DNA from 3 places in the Paenibacillus sp. 1-8 genome. Region 1 is predicted to be linked to each of the others. Evidence: riboswitches for the same ligand, from Rfam matches in the RefSeq annotation. Region 1 holds a riboswitch; each other region holds the start of a gene.
The links. A riboswitch is a leader RNA that binds a small molecule or an ion and turns the genes downstream of it on or off. The one in region 1 is predicted to bind cyclic di-GMP.
Positions count from the first base shown of each region.

Region 1 (7,150 bases):
AAAGGATGATTCAGATGAAAATAGCGATAGCACACGATTACTTAATCCAAATGGGCGGAGCGGAAAGGGTGGTAGAGGTATTCCACGATATGTATCCGGAGGCTCCAATCTTCACAACGGTGTTCAGCGACGACCGCCTGTCGAACAACTTGAAGGATGCAGACATAAGAGCCACCTGGCTACAAAACATCCCTGGAGTGAAGGCCAATTTCAAAGGAGTGCTGCCGCTGTACCCCATCGCTATCCGTGATTTCGACTTTAGGGATTTCGACATTGTTCTAAGCTCCAGCAGCGCATTTATGAAAAGCATCCAGGTACCTAAACATACGTTTCACATTTGTTACTGTCACACACCGATGCGGTTTGCCTGGGATTACGATACATATATGGCCCGGCAGTCCAAATCCAACCTGCTCAAAAGCATGCTAAAGCTTTACATGAATCGGTTGAAAACATGGGATGCCAAAACTTCTCGCAACGTAAACCAGTTTGTCGCCAATTCTTCCGTCGTCCAACGGAGAATTCTGCACTATTACCAACGGGAGTCGGATGTCATTTTCCCTCCTGTTAATACATCCCGTTTCCAACGTGCTACAAGCATTGGTGACTATTACCTAATCGTATCCCGGTTAGTGTCCTACAAGCGCGTTGACCTGGCGATTGAGGCATTCAAGCGCAATGGTCTCAAGCTGCGCATTGTCGGTGAAGGACCGGATCGTAAAAGACTGGAAGGCATGGCCTCTCCGAACATTGAGTTTCTTGGCAGACTTGAAGACGAAGAGGTCAACAAGCTGATGGCAGAATGCCGGGCGCTCGTTTTTCCGGGGGAAGAGGACTTCGGTATCACGCCTCTGGAGGCGAACGCAGCCGGACGGCCTGTTATCGCTTATCAGGGCGGGGGAGCGCTGGATACCATCGTTCCGAATGTGAATGGTGTATTTTTCCGCAGACATCAGGTAGAGGATGTGCTGGAGGCGGTCGCCAAGGTCGAGCAGCATGCATGGGATGTGGACGGAATCATTAGCCATGCACGCAAATTTGATGAAGATACGTTCAAGGATCATTTCAAAAAGTATGTAGAGCAAGCCTATGTGAACTTTCTAAAAGGAGGATGAACGGTATGAAGCTGGCTGTAATCGGTACTGGATACGTTGGGCTCGTCTCGGGCGTGTGTTTTGCACATAAAGGTAATGAGGTGATTTGTGTCGATCTGGAGCAGCACAAAATCGACATGCTGAACCGGGCGGAATCTCCTATTTATGAACCGGGCATTGAGGAATTGATCGCGTTAAATCTGGAAGCGGGTCGTTTGGAGTTTACTTCGGATTTGGCTGACGCGGTTCGACGCTCGGATATCGTTATTTTGGCGGTAGGTACGCCTTCTCTGGCTAACGGTGAAGCGAATCTGTCCTATATTGAGCAGGCGGCTGCTGATGTCGGGAAGGCCATGAACGGGTATAAAATTATTATGACCAAGAGCACGGTCCCTGTCGGAACGAACGAAAAGATCAAGGACGTGCTGGCTCGTCATACGAGTTTGTCCTTCGATATCGTATCCGCTCCGGAATTTTTGAGAGAAGGCTCTGCCATCAATGATACACTCCATCCGGATCGCATCATTATCGGTTTGGACAACACGGGGCTGCGTGAAACGATGGTTACGTTGCATCAGGTGTTCACGGATAACATTTATGTGACGGATATCCGCAGTGCCGAGATGATCAAATACGCATCCAATGCATTTCTGGCGACCAAAATTTCGTTTATCAACGAAATCGCCAATATTTGCGAAAAGGTGGGCGCGGATGTCACCTGTGTGGCTGACGGTATGGGGATGGACAAACGAATCGGGTCCTCTTTCCTGCAAGCAGGGATCGGGTACGGGGGCTCTTGCTTCCCGAAAGACACGAATGCGCTCATCCAAATTGCGGGCAACGTAGACTATGAATTTAAGCTGTTAAAATCGGTGGTCGAGGTGAACACCGACCAGCGTTTCATGATCGTATCCAAGCTGCGCGAATCGCTGGGTCAACTGCATGGCGTGCCGATTGGCATTTGGGGCTTGGCCTTCAAGCCGAATACAGACGATATCCGCGAGGCTCCGGCACTGGAAATCATCGAAACGCTGATCCAGGCAGGCGCTATTGTGAAGCTGTATGATCCGATTGCGATGGAAAAATTCAAGGAGCGCGTGGATCACCCGAATATTGTATGGTGCTCCTCTCCGCAGCAAGCCGCCGAAGGATGCGACGCGGTCTGCCTGCTGACCGATTGGGAAGAGTTCAAGAACGTCAATCTCGTACAATTGGCTTCCATTTTGCACAAGCCAGTCCTGATTGACGGTCGTAACGTATTTACTGAGGAGCAGATTCAAGGCTCCGGGCTAGAATACTACTCTGTGGGTCGTCCGCGGATGAGTGGGTGGAACAGAGATAAGGTTGAAGCCTAAAAAGTGATGGATTTAAAAGTGAAACATTAAAAAGTGACTGTGGTGGTGTTGGAGGCGCTGCGCGTGCAGATTGTTCTTTCGATTGCTGTTACCCCCGGATTTTCTTGATTGTATAAAACATTCAAAGGTTAAAATCCGGGGATAAAGGCAAACGCTCCGCTTCTTCAGAACAATTCTGCCCGCTCCGCTAACTTTTACCGCATGGAGTCACAATTTTTAACCCCCACCTTATAGGGGGAGGTAGGAAGGGCGTATCCGAAGGAGCGGCGCGGTGATACCGCTCCTTCGGATCAAGGCTGCCATGCGGCTGAGCCACTCCGCTACTGTGGCTTAAGACCCTCCATTACAGTTGCGATACGCAAGCTTTTGAAGTGGTATTAGCGGTTACCGAAGGCAAGCGTGGCAGGGCTGAACGTTACTTGAAGCCTGCAAGCACGACAGGCAAGCGCGCGTGCACGCGCGTTTACAGGCTGACCGGACTAATCATGTCCGGTCGTGCCTTTTGCAATACACGGTATGATCGGCATGATGCATATTTGAGTAGCGCAGGGATGGATTTGAATCTGTAGAAGCGGAGCGTTCGCCTTTGGACCGGGATTCAAACCTTTATACGATTTTATATAATCGAGTGAATCCCGGTCCAACAGCGATCGTAAGATCAAATCCATCCCGTAGCGGGCTACTCAACCGTGCACCATCCGATCAACTACCCAATTATAGAGAGGAAGTGGAGAGTTATGAAGCTCGTACTTTTGTCTGGTGGTTCCGGTAAAAGATTATGGCCTTTGTCCAACGATTCCCGTTCCAAACAATTTTTGAAGGTGCTGGAGAGTCCGGAGGGGAATTCGGAATCCATGGTGCAACGGGTGTGGAGACAACTGGGGGATAACGGCTTGTCTGAATCCTCGTTCATTGCAACAGGGAGAGCGCAGGTCGAAATGATTCAGAGTCAGGTTGGGCAGGATACGCGCATCATTGTTGAGCCGGAACGAAGAGATACCTTTCCCGCCATTGCGTTGACAGCGACCTATCTATATTCCATCGCTGGTGTTTCGCCCGATGAAATTGTTGCTATATTGCCGGTAGACCCCTATGTAGAGGATGCTTTCTTTGCTACCGTCGCCCAGTTGGAGCATACTCTCCAGGAGAGTGAAGGCAAGCTTGCGTTAATCGGGGTTGTCCCTTCTTATCCTTCTGAGAAATACGGTTACATTATACCGAAAAACGATGCCACACAAGGTAGCACAGGCTACCGTGAAGTGAGCCATTTTCAAGAGAAACCCGACCGGGAGCAGGCGGAGCGTCTGATTGAACGCAATGCTCTATGGAACTGCGGGGTTTTTGCATTCAAATTAGGTTATTTGCTTGATATCTTGGCATCCAAAGGATTGCCGCTGAACTATGAAGAAATGCAAAAGCAATATTCTTCTCTGGAAAAAATCAGCTTTGACTACGCGGTAGTCGAGAAGGAGAAGGATATCGTTGTTCTTCCGTATGATGGCTTCTGGAAGGACTTGGGTACCTGGAACACCTTGACGGAAGAAATGTCCCATCAGCAAGTGGGCAGAGGTGTAGTAACAGAGGATTGTGTCAATACGAGCCTCATCAATGAACTGGACATTCCCGTGGCGATTATTGGAACGAATGATCTGATCGTAGCTGCCAGCCCGGATGGCATCCTTGTGACTAATAAGGCAGAAAGTCCGCGCATCAAGGAAGTGCTCAAAGCACACAATCAGCGTCCAATGTACGAAGAGCGCCGTTGGGGGCATTATCGGGTAGTGGATTATGTGAAGTATGACGAGGGCAACGAGGTATTGACCAAGCGAATCCGTGTGCTGCAAGGAAAAAATATCAGCTACCAACTTCATTTCAAACGGAGTGAAATTTGGACCATTATTAGCGGTGAAGCGGAAATTATTTTGAATGAAAAGCTGCACAAGGTGAGGGCTGGTGATGTGGTTCGCATTCCAGAAGGGACGAAGCATAGCATTTTGGCCGTGACCGATGTGGAATTGATCGAGGTACAGACAGGTTCTGAGCTGGTCGAAGAGGATATTGTCCGCTTTTGCATGGATTGGGATGAAATTTCCCGTCACCAGTTTATTTCATAAATCTTTCGTAAAAATGAAAAAAGACTCATTTATGAAGTTTTTTAGCCCGAACTGTCGAAAATACGCAAAAATCTGTAAATTTATGAACATGACCTATTAAATTTTGGTAAAAAAAAGTCGATACTTAGGGTAAGAAGGAATCCAAACTCCTTCCACGATAAACGCAGCCCTGTTGAAAGGCAGGTACGCAAAGCTAAAGGGCCTTCCGTGAGGATGGCAGCCTGGCTACCGAAAGGAAGAGCGAGAGTGAGCCCCTATTTTACCCCTGTGAATCGATGGATACGCAGTGTACTCCCCGTTGTTATGCTTTTTTCTTTGTTGCCCGTCGGTTTTGGTGAATCTCTGTCCGTGGCGAATGCTGCCACATTACAGCCTGTTAATTCGGACGCTTCTGCTGAGACCCGTGAACTATACAGCTATTTGATCAGCATCTCGGGGAAAAAAATGGTCACGGGTCAACATGATTATTTGGAAAGTCCGGATGAATTAAGCAACAAGGTCCAAAAAATCAGTCAGGCGTATGCTGGTGTACATGGCTACGAGATGGGAGCCATCTCCGGCCAGTCCGCCGCTACGGAGGCAGCACAACGTAAAAATGTCGTCGATAGCGCCATACGTTGGAGTAGAGCTGGCGGCATGGTTACGATGACTTATCATGAACCGTTGCCGGGTAAGCCACTGACTTGGGCCAATGTGCAGGCGAAAGTAAGCCAGGCGGAGTTCAACAAATACGTGACGCCGGGTACTACGCAGTATAATCTTCTCATTGCCGATCTGGATAAGGTCGCTGTATCGTTAAAGCAGCTTCGTGATGCGGGCGTTCCGGTATTATGGAGACCTTACCACGAGATGAACGGCGACTGGTTCTGGTGGGGAAACAAAAACAATTTCAATCAGCTATGGAATATCATGTATGACCGTTTTGTAAACACGCATCAACTGAACAATCTGCTGTGGGTATGGAGTCCGAATGCGCCTAATTCGTACACCTTCCCATATACCCCGAAATATCCGGGGGATGACAAAGTGGATATTTTGGCTGTAGACATCTACAGCAATGATTTTAAGCAAAGCCATTACGAAGAACTGCTCGGATTGGCACGGAATAAGCCGATTGCCATTGGGGAACACGGTGAGGTGCCTAGTCCCGAGGTGATGCAGGCTCAGCCTAAATGGGTGTATTCCATGACCTGGGGCAAGATGCTGACCGAAAATAACACGACGGATCAGATTCAGGATTATATGAATGATTCGGCAAGCTTGACGCGGGATGATGTGAAAGAAGGGTTAGCTGCGATGAAACAACCTGATACGGAGCTACCGACCGTACCGGACACGGGGCCAAACGATCCAACTCCGGCTCCGCCAGTGGTAAGTAAACCAGCCCCGCCTTCCGTTCCGGATATGGTCTACGCGAACGGGGTGCGGGGTGAATATTTTAACAGCATGGATCTGGACGGCACCGCTGTTTTGGTTCGGACAGACAGTAAGCTGGATTATAACTGGCGTGCCTCCTCGCCGGATCCCAAGGTGAAGGCTGATCAGTTCTCGGTCCGCTGGACGGGCAAAATCAAGCCGCAATACAGTGAGACCTATACGTTTACCACGATATCCGATGATGGTATTCGTGTATGGATAGACGGCAAGCTGATTATTGACAGTTGGTTCAAACAAAGCTGGACTGAACGCAAGGGCAGCATTACCTTGCAAGCAGGAAAAATAGCAGATCTGAAAGTTGAATATTATGATGAAACAGGCGATGCAATGGCACGTCTGATGTGGGAAAGTCAGCATGAAGCGAAAGCGGTGATCCCCGGCAACGCTTTGTTTCTTCCTTGATATATACTCTTTCCCCGCCAAAAATTTTGAGGAGAGAGGGTGGAACACAATGATGAAAAAATGGTTGACCCAAAGGTATATAGTAGTATTGGCCGGGCTACTGGGGGTCGCAGCTATAGCGATGATCGCCTGGTTTATTCATACGCCTCCCAAGAGTGAAGAACTTCAGACGGATAAAGTAGCGGCGGCCAGCCCGATATGGAAGCTCGGTCAGCAGGATGACTCTTCAGCAGAATTTAAGGGTGTAGTCGGTAAGGACAATGTCAATATTTCTGCGGCCTCTACCGAGTCGTCTGCTAAAGGAACATCGTCAGCGATGTCCGTAGCAGGAAGTACAGCGGCTCCGGTATTGCTCAGCAGTGGAGATATTCCTCCCGGTCTAAATGCGTCCACGAATCCTGAGCTGTCACTTCAGTACAAGCTCGATCAGGTTCCTCCGAACGGGGTGATATTCCGTGTACGGATTTTGGATGCGGGCAAAGCCGTTCCTCAAATGGTTGTATTTTCAAATCATCAGTTGTCTGGCATCATTCAGATTGCCGGGGTTGCCGGCACAGGCAGTGCATATAATTTCAAAAGCAATTACGAGCTATATATACCTAAAGAGCAATTGCAAAGCGGTGTTAACGTACTCAAGCTAAAGACAGCGCGCTGCCTATACTGCTCCTCTACTGAAGATAAAAATGTGTGGTGGACTTGGGATGACTTGAGCTTGGAGACGTTAACTTCACCTGCGACCGAGCCGATA
Region 1 covers NZ_CM149995.1:1,258,715-1,265,864, forward strand. The annotation lists gene AC0WRU_RS05825 (glycosyltransferase) at 15-1,115, shown strand; gene AC0WRU_RS05830 (UDP-glucose dehydrogenase family protein) at 1,121-2,449, shown strand; gene AC0WRU_RS05835 (hypothetical protein) at 2,821-3,018, shown strand; gene AC0WRU_RS05840 (sugar phosphate nucleotidyltransferase) at 3,187-4,563, shown strand; cyclic di-GMP riboswitch class I at 4,716-4,796, shown strand; gene AC0WRU_RS05845 (glycosyl hydrolase) at 4,777-6,402, shown strand; gene AC0WRU_RS05850 (hypothetical protein) at 6,452-7,150, shown strand, end outside.

Region 2 (7,150 bases), 1.6 Mb from region 1:
CTCTATATACCTCAGGCTTGCGTCATCCAAGTCCATGATGGCCCCGTGATAGGTGAGCTTGTCCCGGAGATGCTTTTGCGTCAGTACAATGGACGCGCCGCTGTCCTCCAGCATGTAGTGAATCCGTTCCTCCGGATAATTCGGATCTATCGGCAGGTAGGCTCCGCCCGCTTTGAGTGTTCCCAGGATGCCTATGACCATTTCCATGGAACGCTCCGCCATGATGGCGATGATATCGTTCGGCTTCACTCCACGCTCTCTCAAGACAATGGCCAGCCGATTCACCTGCTCGTTCAGCTCCCGGTAGGTCAGCGTTTGTTCTCCCCAGACCAAAGCCAGATGATCTGCTCTTTGCTTCGCTCGTTCCTCAAACAACCCGTGGATCGTTTGATCCTTCGGATATTCCGCCTCCGTATGGTTAAGACCGCGAACTAGCGTACTCCTTTCTTCCTCTGGCACGATTTCGATTTGCGAAATAAGAGTTTCACTTTGCTCCATGACTTGAGCAAATAAATATTCAAAGTGGGAGATAACGTTCTCAATGGGGATGAATCTTTCAAAAGCCTGTATCTGATAGTCAAAATTAACGGCTACATCCGCTTCACCTTCTTGTCCCCATATCAGGAGATTGAGTGCATTTCTTTCATGATGATGCGGCATACTTACAATCCGGCTTGCTGCGCCGATCAATGCTTCTCTCGTTTCCTGTTCTTCGAAAGAAAGCGATATATCAAACAGTTTGCCTTTCTCATTGCTATTCTCGTAAACCGCCCGGTAAATTTCACCGAAAGACATTTTCTGATGACGATAGCATTGCATAAGCTCACGTTTGATGCTCTTGATCAGTTCTTTGAAGCTTATATCTTTCTCGGGGCTGATCCGCAGCGGCAGCACGTTGGCGAAATGTCCCATAGTCTGCTTATATTTCGCTTTGCTCCGATTAAAAACCGGGACGCCGATCACCATTTCGTTCCGATTGCAAATCCTGCTGAAATATAGGAACAGTATGCCTAAAAAATAATGGAACGACGAGCATCCTTCCTCCTTGCAAAATTCAATCATTTGATTGTATAACGCCTTGGTTATAGTTAAGGTTCGCCGATCACTCCAAACGGAATCGCCGTCACCATCATCGATATCCATGCCTCTGCTCAACAGAGGCTCGGGAATGGTCAGATATTTGTTCTGCCAGAACGCCCTGTCTTTTAAAAAGGCCGGAGAATTCAGATAATTCTGATTATCGGAAATAAAATCGGCATAGGAATAGACCGTTCTGTTCATTTCGCCATTTCCTTGCGCCAATTTATTGTAATTGTCAAACATTTGACTGATTAAGAGAGCAAATCCCCATCCATCGATCACCAAATGATGAACTTTAAGTAAAATGAAGTATGTGTTCGGGGCACCTTTCAACAAAACAAATTGAAAATAGAAGTCCTCTGGTTGAAAAGGCTTTAAAAATTCCTTCTTCATCCAATTGATGCAAAAAGAGTTTGGGTTTTCCTTCACCGAGAAATCATGAAACGGAACTTCATAGTCAGCTTCCGGCAAAAATGTTAAATAAGGCTCTCCCTTTTTATCGATAAAACGGGCACTGAGGGAATCATTTTGCCTGATTAATAACTGCATGGACTGCCTAATAATAGCCGTATTTAGGTTTCCTTTAACCTCAACATACCCACCGATATTGTAAATGGGCTTCGCTGGGTACATGCACTGTTCGAACCATATATCTTTCTGATAGGAACTTAACGGATACTCCTTGACACTTATTACGCTCGTTTGCATAAAATTACCTCCTATTGTTAATCATTTCATGCGTTCTACTCCTACAAATAAAAGAAGCCTGTTCCCATATATAAAAGCACAGGAACAGACAGCAGACTTCGCCCGGTTTCCTTCGGCAACCTGGCAATCATGGCTGTTTAATCCAGCTTTAGACCCATGGCTTTGTGTCCACCACTTTCGAGGTGTTTACGATTAACGGGAAATACATTCGTATATTTTTACATCTTTTGAGCATGCTCTTATGCTTCTTCCTCCTGCATTCGGTAGGAGCTGACCTTGAGTTCTCAAAACATTTACCTTGATATAGTTTTACAATACGTTGTTAGCTGCTGATTAAAACACATCAGCAAGCCACTAAATTCCTGTCATCCGACAACTCCAGTTCATATTACTTAATTTCTCACCCCCAAGATTCAGAGATAACAACCTGCACAACTTTAGCGGCTTAGCTTTTTTTAAAATGATGGATTTGTGATCCACCTAAAAATGACGTTTCAAAGCTTCTCTCGCATTCGATGTTTCGCCGAAAATAGCGACGTGAGTGTACACGGGGAGTGAAGGACAGTTGGAGTGCAACTTCGGAAGAGTAAAACGTGCTTTTTCCAACATTTTTAAGAGAAAGCCAAAATCAAACCAGGAAAACAAGAGGGAACCCCCTCTCCAACTGATTAAGAGCAAGTAAGCTTACTGCGGAGGATATATCCAAGGTCTAGTCACAAAGCGTAGCACCCCGAAGAACGGAATATTCCACTATTTGAGCCATGATCACTTTGATCTCAGCACTTGGTTGGAAACGTGGCTGACCATCTCAATCTCACCGACTGTCAAGGTAAACTGCATCGCCTTCACATTTTCCACGGCATGATGTACTTTTGAAGCCCCAGGTATCGCAAATACATTCTCTCCGTGAGCGTTAATCAGCCAATTCAGGGCAATCTGCGTTGGCGTCACGTTATATTGTTGAGCCAGCTGTTCCAATGTTTCAATCAGTGGCTTCGATCTCCGCAGCCCCGAATCCCGGAATGCCGCCGTCCACTTGCGCGGACCCTTGATCGACTTGACCAGAGAAGGATTTTTATGGAATTTCCCACTTAAGATCCCCTGCATTAGCGGAGAGTATGCGATGATCGCCACGCCGAGTTCTTTGGCCGTGTCCAGAATTCCGTTCTGTTCGATTCTCCGGTCGAGTAGGCTGTATTTCACTTGATTCGAAACTAGGCGAAGGCCGTGTTCTTGCAGCACACGATCGGCTTCACGTATTTGTTGCGCGGAAAAGTTGCTTACGCCCACATATTTAATCTTTCCTTGCGCAACCAGTTTAGCCATCGCATTCATCACGGCGCCAACCGAAGCAAAGGAGTAAGGCGAATGCACCTGGTAGAGGTGAATCGTCCGTTGATCCAAATGGCGAATACGTTCATCAATCGTTGCTGTGATACTGCCTGCGGTCCGAAAGGCAGGCCACCATTTCGTAGCGATATTCGCCTGTTCCGCGAGCAGTCCTCCGATCTCATTCAGCGTGCCGGCCAGTAGCTGCTCAGACTGTCCGCCACCGTATGCTTCGGCGGTATCAAACCAATTAACTCCACCTTCTAAACTGGTCTGAACGATTTGCCGTATATCCTCCCGCCGCAGCACTGGCCAGAATTTCCCGACTATCCCTTTTCCATTGCTGAACTGCCAACACCCAAGCCCCAGCGGTGACAGCTTTAAATCCGAGTTGCCCAGCTTGCGTAATTGCAGTGAGCCTGCCACATTTACCGTTTTCTCTTCCACGATCCTTCCATCATCTCCCGTAAAAAAGTTTTCATGTGAAACGATTGCCTTCACGTTTTAAAGCACATAACACAACTTTTCTTCCTGATTTGCACAGTCCGCTTTGGGAAGTTTTTTGAACGCTATGCATAGAGTCTGCTTTATAAACTACCTAAAAAAACACTCTTGCATAACCCTTATTTGTTTTATCGGTTGGAAGCTTACAAATGTTTAATAAAATGTTATAGAATCATCTCTTATGGGGAATTTTGGTGTACGAAACATAAAAAAGATGACTCCTGATGAATTCAGAAATCATCTGATGGCAGCTAGAAAAGGCCTTCTTTTTTAAGCTGTCGAAAATCATACTCTGTACCTGTATCAGTTTTCCTCACGAACGCTAAGTTGCCCTGTACCTGCTTCATTCAGAACAATTCTTGCTTTGACGGTCGAACCATCCTTGCGTTTAAAAGATAACAACTGTGTCTGTCCCTTCGTCAACAGAGACTTGAGCATCGTTTCCGTAATCTGCTTGCCAGCATATTCCTTCCAGACGACGAAGCCGCAGCCTTGCTTGTAGTGGCTGCATCCATATCCTTTGCGGCCTTCGATAATGCTCCCGCCGCAATTCGACCGCGGGCAGTTGCCTAAAGTCTGCCTTTGGCCCGGCGAAGTGCCCGACGGCTCGGCGGACGAAGCTCGCGCTGCCCTCACGCCAGAGCTGCTTGCGCCTGCACTACGGGCGGCTACCTTACTACCCGAGCGTCTGCCTCTTGCTTCCTCACCAAATGCGTTTGCTGGAGCCGGTGGTTGCTGCCTCACCTTGTCAATGATGGATAAGGTAAACTTTTTAACGTTATCCATAAACTTTTCCTGGGCAGCTTCCCCCTTGGAAATTTGATGCAAACGGCGTTCCCATTGACCTGTCATTTCCGGCGAGGCAAGCAGGTCAACCCCCGCATGACGAATCAGGTCAATAGCCATTTTACCCTTATCCGTAATGAGGATCTTTTTACCCTTCATTTCAATGTAGCCAACCTTCTTCAACCGTTCAATCGTGGCAGCACGTGTCGCCGGCGTACCCAATCCCGCATCCTTCATAACCTCGCGCAGTTCCTCGTTCTCCATCTGCTTGCCTGCGCTTTCCATGGCTTTAAGCAACGTGCCCTCAGTGTAGCTTTTAGGCGGCTGCGTGGCTTTCTCTTTCATCTCGGCACGAGTGCAATCCACCGGACGACCTGCATCAATCTCAAACTTCTTGTCCGTCCATTCGTCCGTTTCCTCTTCTTCCTCTTTCTTCGGTGCTTTGCTCTTTTTTCCTTTATCCTGATCTGCCTTGCTCAGAACTACCTTCCAGCCCAAGGACAGAAGTTCCTTAATGCTTGTTTTGAACAGATGCTTGTCCACCTGAGTCATCACGGTATGCATTTTATATTCGGCAGGCGGGAAGAAATGTGACAAAAACCTGCGGATTATCAGGTCATATACATTTTGTTCCTCTTTGCTGAGTGTTCCCGGTCTTTTCAGCGTCGGTAATATAGCATGGTGATCCTCAACACGGGATGGATTGCAGACAGCTTTATTCTGTTTATGGACCAAATTAGGGTTCGCTTGCTGTACCAGATCAGCATAAGGACCTGTGCCCAGCATACGAAGCGCCTTGTGCATACCGTCTATATTTTGCTCCGTTACATAGTTGGAATTAGTACGCGGATAGGAAATGACCTTATGCCGCTCATAAAGCGCTTGTGCTACATCCAGTGTTTTTTTGGCTGAATAACTATACTTGGCATTCGCCTCGCGTTGAAGCAGCGTCAAATCGTACAGCTTGAACGGATATTCCTTGGTCTGCTTCACATCATATTTGGTGATTTTACCTGTTTTTCCGCGAACTGCGGCTGCTATCGCCTCAGCTTCTTCCGGTTTGGTGAGCCGATCTCCCTGCCACGCACCTTTGTACTTGATCTGATCTTGCTTAAACTCGGCCCACACGTCATAAAAGGTTTGAGACTGAAACGCCTCAATTTCCTTTTCACGATCATGAATCAATGCCAGCACAGGGGTCTGCACCCGTCCAACCGATAACAACGCATTATGCCGTGTTGTAAAGGCTCTGGAGGCATTCATACCGATCAACCAGTCTGCTTCACTTCGTGCCCGCGCAGCCTGAGTCAGAAATTCAAACTCCGAAGCATCTCGCAAGCGCTCGAAGCCTGCCGCAATACTCTCTGCCGTTAAATCTGAGATCCACAGTCGCTTGACCGGCTGACGAAGCTTTAACTGCTGTTGAATCAACGCAAAAATATATTGCCCTTCTCGCCCTGCATCACAAGCATTCACGATTGCATTGCAGCGTTTGGCCAACTCACCAATTATTTTTAACTGATCCTTTGTTTTCGGATTCGGTACAATTTTAAACTGCTCAGGGATAATGGGAAGATCTTTAATATTCCAGCGTTTGTACTTGGCATCGTATGCATCCGGCTCAGCAAGACCCAGCAAATGACCGATCGCCCAAGTTACAATATATTTCTCCCCCTCCAGATAGGTACGGTTATTTTTAGCCCTCGGCTCCATAACAGCCGCAATGGTGCGCCCCATATCCGGTTTTTCAGCAATAATCAACGTCTTCATTCGTATTCCATTCCTTCCTGACGGCCTTCTGCTTCCCTTCCCTAACTCACACGTAACAAACGAGAGGTAAATGAAATACAGGCAGGGCCTCATGCAAAAGGAGCCTTCTCCTGGCGAAAGCTCCTTTGTCCATTAGCGCTTCAACAATATACGTGTATTATACCATAGATACAATCATACTCTCAGGTGATGATTAACGAAGCCATGAAATGATAGTAGCTACTTTCATTATCTATAAGGCCATGTAAAAGAGCTTTATAAGCTGAACTTAAAAGTTACTATAGTACCATTGTGCGAAGGAATGATGCTTCCCATCGCCACCACTTCGCTTGTATAGCCCCTTCCACCTACTCGGTTTTCCCTATACCTTTTTGAGTTCGACTTATATGGATGATTTAGATGAAGTCTCACTTAAATCACTCTTCATATAACAAAATGAGTTATATTTATGTTATTTTATATTACATAAAAATTGAATTTCATCTTTATTTTCGCAAAATAATTTCATTATTCAATAAAAAAGCTACACTTCACCCCTGTTTTTATGTTATGATCGCTGTAGAAAACAGAAATAAAGATTATGAAATCATATAAAGTCATATTATTTAACGTTAAGTTCACAAACTTTATAAAACAATGATAATAAATGCTGTTTCGGAAAAATTTCGTAACTCAATGGTTATCCATTCGCATTTTACAACCCTGATCATGACAATCCTCGTGAACGCAACAAAGCCCCATCCGAGGATGGAGCTTTGACTGGTAACTAATATAGAGCTGTATCTACACCAAAACGGTAGCGCCCATCAGGTATTTATCGACCTCACGTGCGGCTTCCCGACCTTCATTAATGGCCCACACAACAAGGCTTTGGCCGCGACGCATATCACCAGCAGCAAAAACCTTATCTACATTCGTAACATATTTCCCGTAACGTGCTTTAACGTTGGAACGACGATCGGTTTCCAAACCA
Region 2 covers NZ_CM149995.1:2,858,479-2,865,628, forward strand. The annotation lists gene AC0WRU_RS12930 (non-ribosomal peptide synthetase) at 1-1,788, opposite strand, end outside; cyclic di-GMP riboswitch class I at 1,900-1,989, opposite strand; gene AC0WRU_RS12935 (aldo/keto reductase) at 2,554-3,564, opposite strand; gene AC0WRU_RS12940 (type IA DNA topoisomerase) at 3,925-6,177, opposite strand; gene AC0WRU_RS12945 (glutamate synthase subunit beta) at 6,961-7,150, opposite strand, start outside.
Region 2: another riboswitch for cyclic di-GMP. It lies ahead of AC0WRU_RS12930 (non-ribosomal peptide synthetase); the one in region 1 lies ahead of AC0WRU_RS05845 (glycosyl hydrolase).

Region 3 (7,150 bases), 710 kb from region 1:
TGGCAATGGGGAGTTGCTTAGGGTCTGGTTCATTTGCGGGTACCGAAGGACCTCGTGTGGTTTCGATGCCCGTGTTATCTCCAAGCTTGCTGGACAAGCGCTTATAGCCGTCGATAATGCTAGGGTTCAGTACTTCTGCCTCTTTCAAAAGCTCGCTCTGCTTCCGATCTTCGTTCCATTCATTGGCTTTAGGAAACAAAATAATGAGTATTCCCAAGGCGATGAACAAGTATGATAGCTTACGCAATCTAAAAAACCTCCCTAACTTATGTAAGGTGTATCACATACTGATTTTAAAAATCCTCCCTTTCCATTTAGTGTAGTCTGAGAAAGGGTGCAGGTGTAGATTCAGGCACAATGCTATCTAATACCGGGTTTACATCATCCACAGCCTTCACATTAATGGCCCAGTCAAATTAGTATATTCAACACGGTAGGTTTTAAATGACTGACTAGGTATACAATACCTTCCTTATCTCAACAATTTCTCAACAAGAATAGAAAAAAGCCCTGATCGCAGTGATCAGGGCTTTCTAAAAAAAAATTAATATTGCTTTGTTTTTGTGTATTTGGAGGGTTCTTTGGCCATTGCAAACTTCTGTTTACCGCTTTTTAGAGCGGCATCTACTGTAGTGTCAACGATAACCCATTGATTGTTGATATTGACTTCATTCCAAGCGTGGTAGGTATTCACATAGGAGGATTCGCCCATAACCAGTTTCGTTGGAACATCCACACTTCGAAGCATGGCGGCGAACAGTGAAGCGTATCCATAGCAAATATCTTTTTGCGAAACTAGTGTACGATCAATTTGTGGAAGATAGTCGGGTGATAAGGAAAAAGGTTGGTTGGAATCGTATTTAATATGACTAATGACATACTCGTAAATACGTTTCACCTTTTCATCATCTGTCGTTGCACCCTTGGTTAATTCCTTGGCTTTCCGAATCGCCTGATTCGTATCGCTCCAGTCAATATTTTGAATAGAATTGAGGTATATGGTTTTACTGTCATTCAAATTTAACTGGACCGTTTCTTCACCTATCACTTTATACTGATTGCCAGTTAGCTGTTCCAATAAACGAATGTTATAATTGCCATTGCCCATTTGAAGAGCGAATGCTTCCTCAGGTTTGCTCGAATTCAGATAATAAGAGTATTTCTCCGCATCCTTGGTAATTACGATCTTGGTTTTGACATTGGACTTGACAGGATAACGTATATTAACAATACCGTGGTTTACGTTGTTTTGATTCAGCCATGCCTGACTTTCGGCAGCAAATGCTGTCGTATGTAGGGGGATGGATAATAAAAATACTAAAATTAGTAAAAAAGACGACATTTTCCTCATAGAAAAACTTCCTTTCGGCGGCCAGGCTGCCATCTTAAAAAGAAGGCCCTATAGCTTTGCGTCCCTGCCTTTCGACAGGTTTGCTATTATCGTATAAAGTTTTTCAGGAAAAAAAGACACGACAAAAAGCCTCTCCAACCGGTAGCTGGCTACCATCTTAAAAAAGAAGGCCCTGTAGCTTTGCGTCCCTGCCTTTCGACAGGTTTGCCATTTATCCTGAACAGTCTATATCTATCATTCTATCAGTTAGGCTTCCGATCAGGCAAGCACAATCTCAGATTTTCTCTGTTTTTCGACAAAGTCATCCGATAGATGAGTTTATAGTTTTGCACGATTTCCCCATTTTTTGCGGAAGGAATGTGGGGTTTCTCCGACATGTTCCTTGAATAGGTTGATAAAATGGCTGGTATTGGGAATCCCTACAAACCGTGCGATATCCACAATGGATTCGTCACTGGTTTTAAGCCAGCCTTGAGCCGCTGTGATGCGGACATTAATGAGATAATCGATAGGAGAAAATCCGATCTGTTTCTTGAAGTTTTTAGCGAGATTAAATTTGTTTAACTCAAACATGTCTGCCAGCGAATCCAGCGTAATTCGCTCACTGTAGGATCGATCCAAATATTGCTGAACCTTGCGTATCTCGGTGATCGTATCCTGGTTTACATACGGATGATCGTAAGGGTGCTGCAAAATATACGTCAGCAACTCACCGATGAGTCTGGATGTAAGCAACTCAGCAGAGAAGCTTCTGTCAGATTGTACGTATAACAGGGAACGCAGCTTGTCCGATATGGTGCATGGATCGTTGAGTGATATTACAGGCTTGTTTTGCTTGGCAAATTGTTCGTAGAAATTGTCGATCAGATTGCCGTACACATGTACACTGATAAACTCCCATGCTTCATGACCAGCGGTGCTGTACTGTACGTATTCCTCACAACTAACGAAAAACATATCATGAGGCTTCAATATGTATTTTTTCTCCCGGTACAGTAATTCCCCTTGTCCTGATAACGTAAAAACGAGCAGAAACGAGGTGAGTTCCTTCCGTTCCATGGCATAAGCAGATGTTTTTTTGAAATAACCTATTTCCTGTATATAAAAAAGGGATTGCTTGGCAAAAGCGGAGGGAGTACGTGCAATGACGACTGGATCGCTGCTCCAAGGGGTCCCATTCCTGTTGTTTTTTTGGTCTGTTGTCATATTCAATTCCTTTACAAAAGAGCAAATTTATCAAGCTAATCACTGTTTGTTTAACAAAACAATATGGTGGTTTACACATGATTTCCTATGAATACGGTTTATTTTATCACATCACATAAATGCATGTAGCGAATAATATTTTGAATTATTTTCCATTCGAATTCAGGTGTACTATTATGGTGAAAACAGCCTCGTTTCCTCCATATTTTTAACTCATTCATCCATACGAAAAAGTTAAATCATCTTGAAAAAATTTGGAGATGCCATGGGTTCAATTCATTTCTGGAATAAAATCCAGGAAAGGATGCTAAAGGTATTCTATGCCCATTCCACCTTCCGACGCGCATATCCTTTTGTTTTGAAAAAAATGGGTCTTTGTTCTAGCGAAATAGTTCATTAGGCTTATCATGAAGAAAATTAGATTGGGTCCAATGTTGTGATGTTGTTCACGAACATGTAGATCCAAAAGAGAGATAAATGCGAATATGTGCATACAAAATTACGCAATAAGTGAGCCCACTTGATTGCGCATTTTGTATTCGTTATATAAACTACTTTAGGGAAAATAAACCTAGAAGTTGAAGTTGTCGAGAGTGCTCCAATGCGTTCGTTTTAGCAAGCTCGCATAAATAGTCATTATCATTCAATTTCCCATCAAAAAAACATCCTCACAAACGTATACGTTTGCATCAACTTTTTCTTATCTGTGCCCCTCGAAAGACGATTTGTTTCCGTTGACACGGGACAGTCTATGTTCATACGTTGTTTTTTTACTCGTTTCCTAAATATAATTAAAACAAATAATAAGTATTAACTTTAACATAATTAAAGAATAACATAATATTATAAAAGAAATACCACGTAGGGGGTTTTTATGACAATTAGAATTATCCCTGAATGGATGGTCAATCTTGATGATGAGGACGTAGCATTTATCAAAAACTTCGTTTTGGAATCAGGGTCACTTAAACAGATTGCATCAATATATAAGGTAACATATCCTACAGTAAGACTTCGATTAGATCGTTTAATTCAAAAAATAAACATAACTGAAAATGAGGATAAAGACATATTCGTTTCTCTTATCAAACGATTGGCATTAGATGATCGGATTGATTTTACAACAGCCAAATTACTTGTTAACGAATATAAAAAATCAATAAATAAAGGGGAGAATTAGTATGACGGTTACGTTTTTTTGATAATTTTCTTGATTCTATTTGTCACATTGCTTATTTGGGGGAGCTCAACTTTTAAAACAAAAATCGATTTAAAACGATCTGAGACCCACTTTTATTGGAGAAAAACGACCATTTTAACCCTCTTCAAAAAAACAGGGGGTTTCTCGACAGCCTGAATGAAAATAACTCCATAATTATATGGAGTTATTTTCATTCTTTTACTTTTTAATTGTAAATCTTATGCTCGATCCAAACGAGTTGCCAGCGGGAAGTTTTGTAAAACATAGAAATGATCTGCACTGCCTGCGTCACCCAAAACGCGCGAAGCAGTTGTGGACAAACTTGAAGTCCAAGCTTTGTACTGTGTACCCGCAGTGTCCATGCGAAGCTGCGGAGAAGAGTAAGTAGCTTGACTGAATGTGTTAAAGCCACTGTCTTCCACACCGTGTACCAGCTTTACTGTGTTGTAAGTGCTCAGTCGCTTCAAAGCGTCAGCCGTTGCGGTAACTTCGGTAGCCCAGTCGATAGGCTTGCTATTAATGTACAACGTTGCTTTTTTGGTGCCGTGGTTATACACGAGTTTCATATCAACCGTTTGTCCTGGACTCAGGAAGGATACAGGTCTGGAACGTACACCTTCTTTATCGGCGTCAACGACACCGTTGATGAATACTTTGAAGCCTACACCAGCCTTGTAGGAAATACCGGCTTCAATTGCGGATTTACCAATTCCCATGTACCAGTCAACATATCCATCGTTAGTATGAATACTGGAAGGGATAGTAAGCTTTGCTGTCAATCCTGTGTAATTGGCTGCGGTTGTCTCTGCAACGATTCCTGCGTGTCTGTTCATATTAATATCTACTCCTTATAATGTTTTTTGAGAAGATTTTTTACTGTTTTCTCTTCTCATATATATAGGAGTTTTTTTAATATGTTTTACAACCATACTTCAAAACTTGTTGACTATAACTCGAAATAAGCGGTTGACTTCCCAAATAAATGTTTTTAAGAGATTAGAACCATAATCAGTTTAAGAGTGTTATAGATTGAAATTGTAGCCAGCCGCTAATATATGATATTGAGCTTGTTTTTTGTTTTAACTATTCACATGAATTTAAAAATTCACATAAGAACTGCAAAAGCAAAACGGTTCTCTAAAAACAAAGGCAGTTGCCTTTGTCTATTTATACCTACATTAGTGATAAGGATACTCTAAAAAATTCGCGGAAGGACGCGATGAAAACATCATCCAACCATGCAGTGCACCATATGTGAAATATGATTATGAAGATAGATTGGAAATCACCATATCAAATTTATGAAATTTCCTAGTATGTGTAACTTTTTGGTATAATATACGTCTGAATATACACAATACTATTAAGGAGACTAAAATTATGAATACATTTTCCAAAGCGGCTCTTGCATCTGCAATATCCTTTAGCATGCTTGCCAGCGGTGTTCCTGGCGTTTCTGCGGCAGCTTCCAAGTCAATTATTGTGCAAGTGAATAACGAACCTGTGTCAGGGGATGCAGACCCATATATTGAGAATGGTTCCACGTTGGTGGCATTGAATATGTTAAGATCAATTCCTAGTGTAACGATCAGCTGGAACAACACTTCTAAAACGGTAACTGTAGATAATAACGGAACAAAATCGACACTGGTGGCTGGTAAAAAAGAGGCAATGGTAGGTGGGAAAAAAGTAACGCTATCTACCTCTTCTGTAATGAAAAAGGGTCGTGTTATGGTACCGTTGCGTTTCATTGCAGATGCGTCCGGATCTCAAGTGTACTGGAATGCTCCAGATCGTACAGTTTACGTAGCTAAACCGACAGAAGATATGCTGAAAGAAATCCAATCTAGCGATATTTCTTTAGCTCGTCATGGTGCATACGATCTTCCACGTATTGCGAAAGTTAATGTACTGCAAGGTGAAGAAGGGGATAGTATGAATTACATTCGCTACTTCCCAAAAAACCAATCCAGCGAATTTTTCGAACAACATATGGACATTGTGAATTACTATCGTATCATTGACACACATGTAGAGCTGCTCTGGTCTGCAAGACTGAATCTGCAACAGGAAGCTAAAAATGCAAGTCTGCCGTTCCTCACCAACAAAATTGTTGAACAAAGTGGCAAAATGCCAACGATCCAAAAGGGCGTTGTTTATTATAATTATAGCGTTCCGGGTGGCACCACGTTCGGAACTATTGATAAAGCCGGTAAAAAAACTCGTCTGGGTGAAGCGACCGAAGATCAGGCGAAGCAAATGTTCTTCTCTATTCCAGAAGAAGAACAACTATAAAAAGAGAAATGTCAGAAAAAACTCACAATATGAGTTCTCAGATTGCCAATAGAGGACGTCCTGGGCAATTAGGGCGTCCTATTCTTCGTACATAGGTTTCCCCAAGTCTTGATGGTGCCCCATAACGCTATGCCAGGGCTGGGCGTGTCCCATTCGTTATCGCCTGAGCGCGCGCTTTTACAAGCCGGATAACTGGGCAACCCGGCCAATCGGCCCGTCCGCCGATTAGTGAGTCAATGGGTCGAGTCATCCTGTTCCCGCAGTGTGCTTTGACAAGCAAGGTGCCACTCCTGATCAGACCATGAAATTATAAAATGATCAAATCCATGAGCGACGAGCTACCGTTTGGGGCTATAATGTTTGATGTACTCCCGAAACAGCTCACTTTTGGGGCGAGCTTTTACAGGAAATAGAGTGCCGTTAGCTTTGGAATTCACACGGGCAATGATATGATGGGTAATACAGATATTAGTGTGTTACTTACTCGACAGTCAACTTGGAGGATTATAGGATGGGAAAACCAAAAAATACGAAAATCGCAGCGGCTTGGTCGCTCGTTATTCTGGGAGCGGGCTTTGCAGCTACGTTGCCTTTTCAGCAATATGGCTGGGCTCGGTTGTTAGCAGGTGCTTTCGAGGCCGGACTTGTCGGAGGACTGGCGGACTGGTTCGCCGTCACCGCATTGTTCCGTCACCCGCTGGGCATTCCGATTCCGCACACGGCGCTTCTCCCCAAAAACAGGGACAAGCTCACGAATGCACTGGTGAGTACGGTGGAAAATAACTTGCTGGGCAAAGACAGTATCGCATCTAAAATTGCCGATATCCGGCTGGCCGATTTGATGCTGGGTGGTGTGGAAAAGGGCTTGCGCACGCCGGAAGCGGCCGCATCCGTAGATATTCTCGCCAAACGGCTGGTTCGGTCGCTTCCGCTTGCGGAGCTGGCCCCGGTAATTGCGGCCGAGATCAAGCGGCAGGTGACAGACTTCGACGCCGGACCGCTGCTGGAGGCGCTTGCCCGTCAAACCAGTGAGAAGGGCTATGACCGCCGCGCGCTGGATTACACGCTGGAGCAGGCTGAATCTTGGCTTTTGAAGC
Region 3 covers NZ_CM149995.1:553,209-560,358, forward strand. The annotation lists gene AC0WRU_RS02560 (class D sortase) at 1-247, opposite strand, end outside; gene AC0WRU_RS02565 (transglutaminase family protein) at 545-1,351, opposite strand; cyclic di-GMP riboswitch class I at 1,365-1,446, opposite strand; cyclic di-GMP riboswitch class I at 1,489-1,570, opposite strand; gene AC0WRU_RS02570 (AraC family transcriptional regulator) at 1,670-2,557, opposite strand; gene AC0WRU_RS02575 (DUF2089 family protein) at 3,432-3,737, shown strand; gene AC0WRU_RS02580 (hypothetical protein) at 3,977-4,591, opposite strand; gene AC0WRU_RS02585 (copper amine oxidase N-terminal domain-containing protein) at 5,139-6,053, shown strand; gene AC0WRU_RS02590 (DUF445 domain-containing protein) at 6,565-7,150, shown strand, end outside.
Region 3: another riboswitch for cyclic di-GMP. It lies ahead of AC0WRU_RS02565 (transglutaminase family protein); the one in region 1 lies ahead of AC0WRU_RS05845 (glycosyl hydrolase).